DNA from 3 places in the Anaerococcoides asporogena genome. Region 1 is predicted to be linked to each of the others. Evidence: riboswitches for the same ligand, from Rfam matches in the RefSeq annotation. Region 1 holds a riboswitch; each other region holds the start of a gene.

Evidence for each region. Region 1 has a riboswitch for lysine ahead of kal (3-aminobutyryl-CoA ammonia lyase). Riboswitches for the same ligand answer to the same signal wherever they lie in the genome.
Region 2: linked by a shared signal. The riboswitch ahead of P6M73_RS00415 (transporter substrate-binding domain-containing protein) and the one ahead of kal (3-aminobutyryl-CoA ammonia lyase) in region 1 are both predicted to bind lysine.
Region 3: linked by a shared signal. The riboswitch ahead of lysA (diaminopimelate decarboxylase) and the one ahead of kal (3-aminobutyryl-CoA ammonia lyase) in region 1 are both predicted to bind lysine.

The regions. Positions count from the first base shown of each region.
Region 1 is NZ_CP120965.1:969,194-972,465, reverse strand. It holds gene kdd (L-erythro-3,5-diaminohexanoate dehydrogenase) at 1-840, opposite strand, end outside; gene kce (3-keto-5-aminohexanoate cleavage enzyme) at 841-1,662, opposite strand; gene kal (3-aminobutyryl-CoA ammonia lyase) at 1,664-2,047, opposite strand; lysine riboswitch at 2,198-2,367, opposite strand; gene P6M73_RS04590 (3-hydroxyacyl-CoA dehydrogenase NAD-binding domain-containing protein) at 2,417-3,256, opposite strand; gene P6M73_RS04585 (enoyl-CoA hydratase/isomerase family protein) at 3,258-3,272, opposite strand, start outside.
Region 2 is NZ_CP120965.1:70,479-73,750, reverse strand. It holds gene P6M73_RS00420 (amino acid ABC transporter permease) at 1-691, opposite strand, end outside; gene P6M73_RS00415 (transporter substrate-binding domain-containing protein) at 703-1,611, opposite strand; lysine riboswitch at 1,686-1,853, opposite strand; gene P6M73_RS00410 (hypothetical protein) at 1,925-2,071, opposite strand; gene P6M73_RS00405 (hypothetical protein) at 2,164-2,370, opposite strand; gene P6M73_RS00400 (23S rRNA (pseudouridine(1915)-N(3))-methyltransferase RlmH) at 2,511-2,885, shown strand; gene P6M73_RS00395 (23S rRNA (pseudouridine(1915)-N(3))-methyltransferase RlmH) at 3,221-3,272, opposite strand, start outside.
Region 3 is NZ_CP120965.1:801,477-804,748, reverse strand. It holds gene P6M73_RS03870 (EamA family transporter) at 1-54, opposite strand, end outside; gene P6M73_RS03865 (hypothetical protein) at 457-1,083, shown strand; lysine riboswitch at 1,516-1,659, shown strand; gene lysA (diaminopimelate decarboxylase) at 1,785-3,092, shown strand; gene P6M73_RS03855 (aspartate kinase) at 3,089-3,272, shown strand, end outside.

The DNA.
Region 1 (3,272 bases):
CTTGACCGGAACGATGCTGGACATTTCTGTATTGGGGACGTTTACCACGTTGATGGAGAGGTCGTATTCCCGGCCGTTGTTCGCAGCCAGTGCCTTCTCCAGGATTTCGATGGGCTTGGTGGCATCGCCGATGATGACTTCATGGCAGAAGCCGTAGCTTTCCAGTTTCTCGCGGGCGGCTTCGCCGTAATCCAGGCCGACGACGCGGCCGGTGGGTCCGACCCGCTTCTTGGCCTCATAGCAGCACATCAGTCCGCTCTTGCCGGCTGCTCCCAGGATCAGGACGCTGTCGCCGGGTTTGACCAGCTTGGCGGTCTGTGCCGGCGCGCCGGCGATATCCAGGGCCGCCAGCGCCAGGGACTCGGGCATGTCTTCGGGCAGCTTGGCGTAGATGCCGGACTCGAACAGAATGGCCTTGCCCTTGATGGTGACGCGGTCGATGTCCGGTTCGATGTTGGTGATTTCGTCAATGCGCAGCGGGGTCAGGGACAGGCTGACCAGTGTCGCGATCTTGTCGCCGACTTTCAGGTCGATGTCCAGGTCCGAGCCTATTTTTTCCACGGTACCGATGAGCATGCCGCCCGAACCGGTGACCGGATTCTGCATTTTGCCGCGCTCGTCCACGATCTGGCGGATCATGTCAGCGATCCGCGCCGTATCGTGTTCGGATGCTTCTTCGATCTGCGTGAAGCTGGCGGAATCGATGTTCAAGGCGATGACGTCAATGAGGATCTCATTGTCGTAGATATCCATGTTGTTGTCTATTTTAACGGCGGTCTGAGGCATAACCCCTTTGGGTTCCAACACCCGATGCATGCCGTACTTATTTCCCTGTGCCATTTATTTCTCCTCCAAGCCTAAAATTCGTCTTGCTTCCCGGGGGGTAGCGATTTCACGTCCCAGTTCCTGGGCAATTCTTACCACGCGGCTGACCAGTTCACCATTGGACTGAGCCGGCACGCCTTTGGCCATGAAGACATTGTCTTCAAAGCCCACGCGGACATGACCGCCCATGACGATGCCCAAGGCAGCCATGGGGAACTCGCTGCGGCCGACGCCGGCAACGGTCCAGGTGGAACCGGCCGGAATGCTGTCTACCAGGAACGCCAGATCCCGCGCGGTCGCGGTCATCTGAACGCCCAGCACAAAGTCAAAGTGCATCGGCTGCTTGATGTAGCCCTGTTTGGCAAAGCGAATGGCGTAATCCACCATACCCTTGTCGAAGACTTCAATTTCCGGCTTGATGCCCCGTTCGATGAGGATTTTGCCGAAGTTCTTGATGGTGTTTTCCGTATTGATGAATATTTCATCGCCGCCAAAGTTCAGCGTGCCGCAGTCCAGGGTGGCCATCTCGATGCCCGGGATTTCCGTGGGCTGGAGCCGCTCCAGGTCGCTCATGCCGACTGCGCCGCCGGTGGAAGGCTGAATGATGGCGTCGGGACAGACTTCCCGGATCGCCTGAATGCATTGCTCAAACCGGGCCTTGTCCTGGGTCGGAGTTCCGTCATCGCGCCGCACATGGAGGTGGATGATGGAAGCGCCGGCGTCATAGGCCGATTTGGCTTCCCGCTGAATCTCCGCCACCGTATAGGGTACGGCTGGATTCTGCGCCTTGGTCACTTCCGCGCCGCAGATGGCAGCGGTAATAATCAGTTTCTCCATGCTATTTCCTCTGGCTGGCCTTGGGCACGACGCAGGTTCCGGAAGCGATGCAGACCACCACCGGCTCTTCCAGGAAATCCGCTGCCGAGGCCGAAATCTCCGGTCTGGCCACGATGACCTTGCGGGCCTCGAATTCCATTTTGCGGGAGCTGTTGCCCTCGGACACAATCCGGCCCACTGCCTCAATATAGTCCCCGGCATAAACCGGCGCCTTGAATTCCACTTTGTCGTAGGCGACAAACAGTCCTTCGTCCCCGTCCCGGCGGATCAGCAGCTCCGTCGCCACATCGCCGAACAGGCCCAGCATGCGGGCACCGTCCACCAGATTCCCGCCGTAGTGGGCGTCATGAGAACTCATTCTCATTCGAATCATTACTTCTTCCATAAAATCTTCCCCTCCTGATGTTCTCTTTTTCTTTTTCTCTTACCTGGAATTGTTTCTTCCCCGGACTTTCTCTTCTGTATGGTTTTTTCGACTCGAAAATTTTTATCTTCTGTTGGCGGAATAAACGACAAAAAGCGCTATTCACAATTTCTTGTGAATAGCGCTTCATGCTGAGCATGACAGTGGTAAGCTTTTTGCCTTTCCACCAAGGAATAATGCGGGGATACACATTAACCCTTTCGGCCTTAACGCCTTCCCGGACTTCGGATTATCCCATCCCTGAAAGCCCGGTACCTCGTTTTGGCACCTCTATCCTAAAATATTATACTCCGTGTTAACCTTTTCTTCAATAATTTTTTAACAAGATCCTTAATAATTGTAGAAACCACGCTTGGTCTTGCGACCCAGCTGATTTCCGCGCACCATCTTGCGCAGCAGGCTGTGGGCGCGGTATTTGCTGTCGCCGAATTCCTCATAGAGGACATCCATGACGGAGAGGCAGACATCCAGTCCGATCAGGTCGCCCAGTTCCAGGGGACCCATGGGATGGTTGGCGCCCAGCTTCATGGCGGTATCAATGTCCGCCGCACTGGCGATGCCTTCCGCGTAGATGCCGACCGCTTCGTTGATCATGGGGATCAGGATGCGGTTCACGACAAAGCCCGGCGCTTCCTGGACCTGGACCGGCGTCTTGCCCAGCTGGGCGGAGATCTCCACGATCCGGTCATTGACTTCATCGGTTGTGGCTACGCCGCGGATCACTTCCACCAGCTTCATGGCGGTGACGGGATTGAAGAAATGCATGCCGATGACTTTTTCCGGATAGCGGTACTGCATGGACAGCTCTGTGATGGACAGGGAACTGGTATTGGTCGCGATGATGGTGTCCTTGAGATCCAGTTCGTTCAGCGCGCTGAAAAACTCTTTCTTGGATGCCATGTCTTCCCGGATGGATTCCACGATGAGATCGCAGTCAGCCAGCTCCTGAATGTCGCTGACATAGCGGACACGAGCGAGCTGAGCGTCGCGATCCGCTTCGGACAGCTTCCCCTTTTCCACGGAACGGGCCAGACGCTTTTCCATGGCAGCTTTGCCCTGATCCAGAGAAGCCTGGCTTCTGCCCTTTACGACCACATCAAATCCGGAGGCGGTGAACTGCTGAGCAATTCCTCCTCCCATGGTTCCCATTCCAATGACTCCAACTTTCATACTATTTTCCTCCAAA
Region 2 (3,272 bases), 900 kb from region 1:
GAACCGGCATATCGAGCCTCTTCTCAATCAGCATCAGAACCCGGGTGACCAGGAAGGTCAGGGCAAAGTAGATGATGGCGATGATCATCATGGATTCCGTAAACTTATAGGTTGTGCCGGCGACGGACATCCCCTGGAAGAACAGCTCCGTCAGTCCGATGACGTTCAGAACAGAGGTATCCTTGATATTGACGACAAACTCATTGCCGATGGAGGGGAACGCATTCTTGATGGCCTGGGGCAGTATGATCAGGCGGAAGGCCTGGCTCTCCGACATACCGATGGTCAGAGCGGCTTCCCGCTGCCCCGAATCCACCGACTGGATGCCGGACCGGATGATCTCCGCCATGTAGGCAGCGGTGTTGAATGAAACGATGATAACGGCCGCAACGGTTGGAGTCCACTGCAGGATCCTGTAAAAATAGTTGTAGAGGAACACACCCTGAACCATCATGGGCGTTCCCCGGACGAATTCAATGTAGGCAGCGCTGAAAAAGCGCAGCAGCCGCTTGATCAGTCTCATCACCAGCGGGTCCTTGTCTGTGATGCGGATCAGCCGCATCCCAGACAGGACAAATCCCAATACCAGTCCAAAAATGGTGCCGGTGAGGGCAACCAGGAGGGTCGTCTGGATGCCCTGCAGATACAGGCTCTGGTATTGGGTAAACAACTTTTGGATTGTTTGTCCCATTTATATTCTCCTTATGGCTGATTCTTGACGGCAGTTTCCATCAGGGCGTCGCGCTTGTCATTGGTAAAGGAAGCCAGGTACTCATTGATCTGAGTCTTGAGTTCTTCATTGCCCTTGGCCAGAGCGATGGAACAGGCAGTCGGGATTCCCGGGAGCGGCTGGAAGCCGTTTTCGGGTGTAAACTCCACCATGGCCAGATCCGGGTTGGCTAATGTGACGGAGATACCGACCGGCTTGTCCAGAACTGTGCCGTCGGCAACGCCGCTGGCAATGGCGTGGATGATAAGCGGAACGGTTCCCAGGGGAGTCTCATGCTTAACTTCTGGAATCTGCGGGATCACCCGGTCATAATTGGTGCCCTTCTGTCCGACAATCTTGGCGCCGGAGAAATCAGCCAGAGCCGTGGCGCTTTCATAGGGGCTGCCTTTCTTGACCAGCATGACGAACCGGGAATCATAGTAGGGATCGGTGAAATCAACGGATTCCAGACGCTCCGGGGTTTCGCTCATGCCGGCGATGATGAGATCAATCGCTCCGTTCTGAAGCGCCGGGATTAATCCTTCCCAGGCAATCTGCTTGATGACGAGATCCCGTCCCAGTACTGCGGCCAGTTCCTTGGCCACTTCCACATCAAAGCCTCCGGCATAGCCGGCCGTTCCGTCAATCTTGACGGCGCCATTGGCATCCGTCGGCTGATTCCAGTTATACGGGGCATAATTGGCTTCCATGCCGACAACCAGGGGGGCTTTCTGGGCCGTGGTCGTTGCCGGGGCGGAAGTTGTCTGGCCCTGAGTACCGGAAGCGGTGGTGGTCTGTGCCTGAGTCGTGGAAGGTGCGGCGGTGGTGGAAGGTGCCGGTGTGGCACAGCCGGTGATCAGCATCAGGCCGGTCATCAAAAGTGCTGAGATTTTCTTTGTCATGTTCATCGTCTCCTTGGACTGTATTTATTAAAAAAAAATAAGAGACCGTGCCAGACGATCTCGTTGTTACGTAAATCAAATCTAGCGCCCTTTCATTCGAAAGGAGTGTTGCAGGTCTTTCCTGCAACCCCACATAAGACCAGTGCCCTGTCTCTTATGTTCGGCGATGGTTACCTTTCCCTGGATTCATTGCCTGCCGGCTCCCCCAGATACTAATTTGCACCGCTACCTCTAAACTTCATCTTATTTTTTTTCAAGTTTAACACAGCCAGTCGGAATGTCAACTGTTAATTCATCAATACTGCATATTTATTCATTCATTTTCTTCGTCAACGTGGCCCTGAAGAGGACTTTTTTTCTTCAATTCTAAATATGCTTCGTTTTCAAAAAGCAAATGCAAAATATTGTCTGGCATTTTCCTTAAAAAACCGAAAAATCGGTCTTTTTCTATTTTTTGCATTTTCCCTGCGGGCACAATACATTTTCCGACCGGCAGTCCCGCTTCGCACCGCGGTGGCGCCGCACATTTTCAACTCCTGCGATCTTTGTATTTTATTCCAGATCTTCCATCATCTGATTCTGCAGCAGACATTGCCGAATGCGCGCTACATAATAATCCAGAGTTTCTCCGGATAAATCCGGCATGGTGGGGTAAACGCCAAACCGTTTGAGATACTCTTCTTCCAGCTGATACAGTTCCTCGTGAAAATCCGACAGGACTGCCTGCACCTGGGAAATGGCAAAATGATTCGAATCCATTGGGGGTTCCTCCAGTCATCTAAAAAATCATCGTGTGCAGCAATGACCCTGTGGCATCTTACCGGAAGGGTCCTCTGCACATTTCATTTCTTCCGATTATAATATAAGAGAAGAAAAACCAAAATAGGGAGAACCTTCCCGTGATTAAAATCTACCTCTATGAGACCAATTCAAAAAAAAGTGAGCTGACCCGCTCCGCTCAGGCTGAATATATGAAACGACTGTCCCGAATTGCCGCGGTTCGCTTCCGGAAACCGGAAGCAGCCCCACCGGAAGCCATCTATTTCCACCCCGCAGGCAAGTCCATTGACAGCCCCGGTCTGGCAGAGCTGTTTGCCCGTCAGCTTCAGAGCGCCAGTGAACTCCATCTGGTTCTGGGCTCTCCGCCGGCAGGAAGCCCGCCCGACGTACAGCTGGTATCCCTGCCCCTGTCCCCGGACATCGAGTCGATCCTGATCCTGGAACAGATCTACCGGGCATTCAAGATCAGCAGCGGGGAACCCTACCATAAATAGATCCTCCCTGCGTCATAAACGGCTTTGACCGCAGGCTAGATCCGGGATGATGCAGCGCCATGCCTCTGGGGATGCAGATTATCCGCCTCTCCCGAACTACCTGTGACCTGTAATCTCCCCGGTCGGTAAGAAGGCAAGACAGACAGCAGGCAAAGGAACGGACCGTCATCCGACGATCCGTTCCCGTTTTGTTTTATGATGTGATCCTGGCTGAATGGGTTTTGGGGCTACGGGTTTCAGGGTTTCACTGCATAACCGGCGTGTTGCGAGCTTGGGTTCCTGGTATTTGGACTAATTGCTCAATCGCTTGATTGCCATAGGTTCCGCTCATTCCATCAAAGGAAGCGATGGAGAGCATCCAGCAGGGCGATTCGGAACAGCTGATGG
Region 3 (3,272 bases), 170 kb from region 1:
CACAATCAAAATCAGTAAAAAATCCCTCAAACTTAAGCTGCGCTGCTTCATCATCTACCCCCCGGCCGGACTCCGTTTCCGGCTTGTGTCCTGAACTCTTTTGTTCTATTAAACATCATACCACCAGTCGGAACCGGTGGGCCTGGGTCTTTTCAAAGGAAACCCGGCAAATCCAGTAATTTCCCAAATCCAGAAATTTTCGCGAATCCAGAGGATTTCCATATCCAGATATGCCTTTTTTCCCAGATTTCCCAAATCCCTCCTATTCCAGGAAATCTGAATTCCCATAATCGCGAATGTCCGAATTCCGATTCCTGGATTCCTGGATTCTCCTAATAACCAGAATTACTCAAATAACCTGAATTCCCTGAAACTGCGAATTTTCGAATCATTGGAACCAATCTTTTCCTGTTGTATAATGAGGACAGAAAAACCATCAACGAATGGAGTGCTGACATGACTAATACCATCGTCCTGCTTCTGATCAGTTTTCTGGTCCTGCTGGCCGTTCTGGCCGTCGACTATTATTTTTACCGAACCAAAAAAACCATCTACATGACCAATCAGAGTCATGTTAATTTGTATGTCGTTCCCTTCCTGCTCTCCTTTGTCCTGTTCACCATCGCCATCTCCGGCGAAGGCATGACGCCCATCGGACTGACCATGCTGCTGATCTTCCTCGGGGTCTACATCTATATCCTGACCTATGACAAGATCATTCTGATGGGAGCGGATCTGGATGACGTGACCCGCGAACTGGATGAATACCTGAAGGAATCGGGCCGCAGCTTCCGAATCTTCCCCAGCAGTGAGCTGAGCCGCACAGTGGAGATCAACAACTACCGCAATGCCCTGATCATCCGGGACGCCGACAAGTGGATCGAGATCGACAACCATATTCATTATGACGAAGCCTTCGTCGCGGATCTCAATGATCATTTCCGCAAACGGGCCTCCACATTGAAAAAGAAACGGATTGTCCCCAACTTCTTTTTCTATGTCCTGGTCCTCTTCATCATCGGAATCGCCGCCTTCTTCTGCAACTTCTACCTGACCCACGGATCAGTTCCGCTGATGGGATAATCCCTCCGGCAGGTTATCTGGAAGAATAACCGGAAGTATGACCGCAGGTTATCCGGAAGTATGACTGCCGATTGATTGGTCGTATGACTCGGTTCGTCTGCAGATCGTCATTCCTTACTTTGAGTCCGTCACACTGAATAATTATGATATTAATCCTAATAAAATGCAACCCATCATTCGGAACCATTCTCCGATTGGCGGGCTGCATTTTTGTCTTTGAGTCAAATATCCCTCTTCGGAGCTGAATACCTATTGACATTCCTCGTAATCTCCGGATTAATCAACCTGCATATTTCCTGAATCTGAACATCGATTACACGCAGTCTCTTCTCCCCGAAAATTGCAATATTCATAATTATTCATCCAATTCAAGGAAAACCTATTGACACAATTCCAGTAAAAACGTAAACTTGTGCCAATTTAAGAATTCGCTTTGTGAGAAGAGGTTGCGCCATGTTAAGAGTACCGGAAGGGAAAGGGGCTGGCGCCGAAGCATCAGTGCTGGGGGCATGCTGAACAAGCATGTCACTGTTTCCGGATCGTTGCCCAATGGTCCGGAGAAGCGCTTCCACGAGGTCGGGCGATTGCATGGTGTTATTGGATAACCGTGGGCATTCGCTCACGGTTTTTCTATATTTCCGGGATCTTGAACCACCAGAATGAGATCGACAATCTACCAATTTTTTAGAGGAGGCAAACCAATGGACTGGACACAGCGATGGGAACAACACAATGGAGAACTGGTGCTGGGCGGGGTGGAAGCCGGCAAGCTGGCGCGGACCTACGGCACGCCGCTCTATGTCATGGACGAAGGCCGGATGCGTAGCAAAATGCAGGCATACCGCCAGGCCATGACCGGATCCCGGCTGGAGGGCGAAGTACTATATGCCTCCAAGGCATTCCTGTGCCAGGCCATGGTCCGGATCCTGGCGGAGGAAGGCCTGTCGCTGGATGTCGTCTCCGGCGGAGAGCTCTATACGGCACTGTCCGCCGGCTTCGATGCTTCTCGGATCTACTTTCACGGCAACAACAAGTCGGAGGCGGAGCTGGCTCAGGCGCTGGACGCCGGGGTGGGCTGCATCATTCTCGACAATGAAACCGAGGCCAGCCGGCTGATCCACCTCCTGGAAGGCACCGGACGACGCCAGCGGGTGCTGGTCCGGATCAATCCGGGCATCGAAGCTCATACCCACGAATACATCAGCACGACCCGGAATGATTCGAAATTCGGATTAAGCATGTTCCAGCCGGAAACTGCTCAATTTCTGCGGGAGCTGGCGCATCAGCCCTCCCTGGAACTGGAAGGACTGCACTGCCACATCGGCTCTCAGATCTTTGAAGCAAATTCCTTTGCCTCCGCCGCCGAGGTCATGCTGAACTATCTGGCTGACCTGTCCCGGGCGGGACTTTCCCTCAAGGTTCTGGATCTGGGCGGCGGCTTCGGCGTCCGCTACGTCAGCGGCGACGAGCCCCTGGAACCCGAAGCCTTTCTGCCTCAGCTGCTGGAACTCATCGCCGATGGTCTGGAAGCCCGCGGTCTCCCGCCGGTCCGGATCCTCATCGAGCCGGGACGCTCCATCGTCGCCGAAGCCGGTGTCACCCTCTACACTGTCGGCGGCACCAAAGCCACCTATGGCGGCACCCGCTACGTCTTCGTCGACGGCTCCATGGCCGACCATATCCGAACCGCCCTGTACGGGGCCAGCTACGAGGCCGTCCTGGCCCAGCGGGTTGAGGCCCCGGCAGAATCCGTCTATACGGTAACGGGCAAGGCCTGCGAATCCGGCGACATCCTGATCCTCGGCATCCCCCTCCCTCAGCCGGCTGCCGGCGAACTCCTGGCGGTTTTCAGCACCGGTGCCTACCATTACTCCATGGCATCCAACTACAATCGCCTCCCCCGCCCCGCCGTTGTGCTGGTGCACGAGGGAAAAAGCCGGCTGGCGGTGCGGCGTGAAAGCTATGAAGACCTGATCCGAAACGATGTCGAGGAGGCATATCACGAATGAGAAAAGTACTGAAATTTGGCGGATCCTCGCTGGCGGATCTGGATAAGATGAGGAATGTGGCCCAAAAAGTCCGGGACCGGGCGCTGCAGGGCGAAGAACTGGTGGTGGTGGTCTCCGCCATGGGCAAGACCACCAACCAGCTGATGGCCATGATCGGCGAAGCGTCCCAGGCGCCTTCCA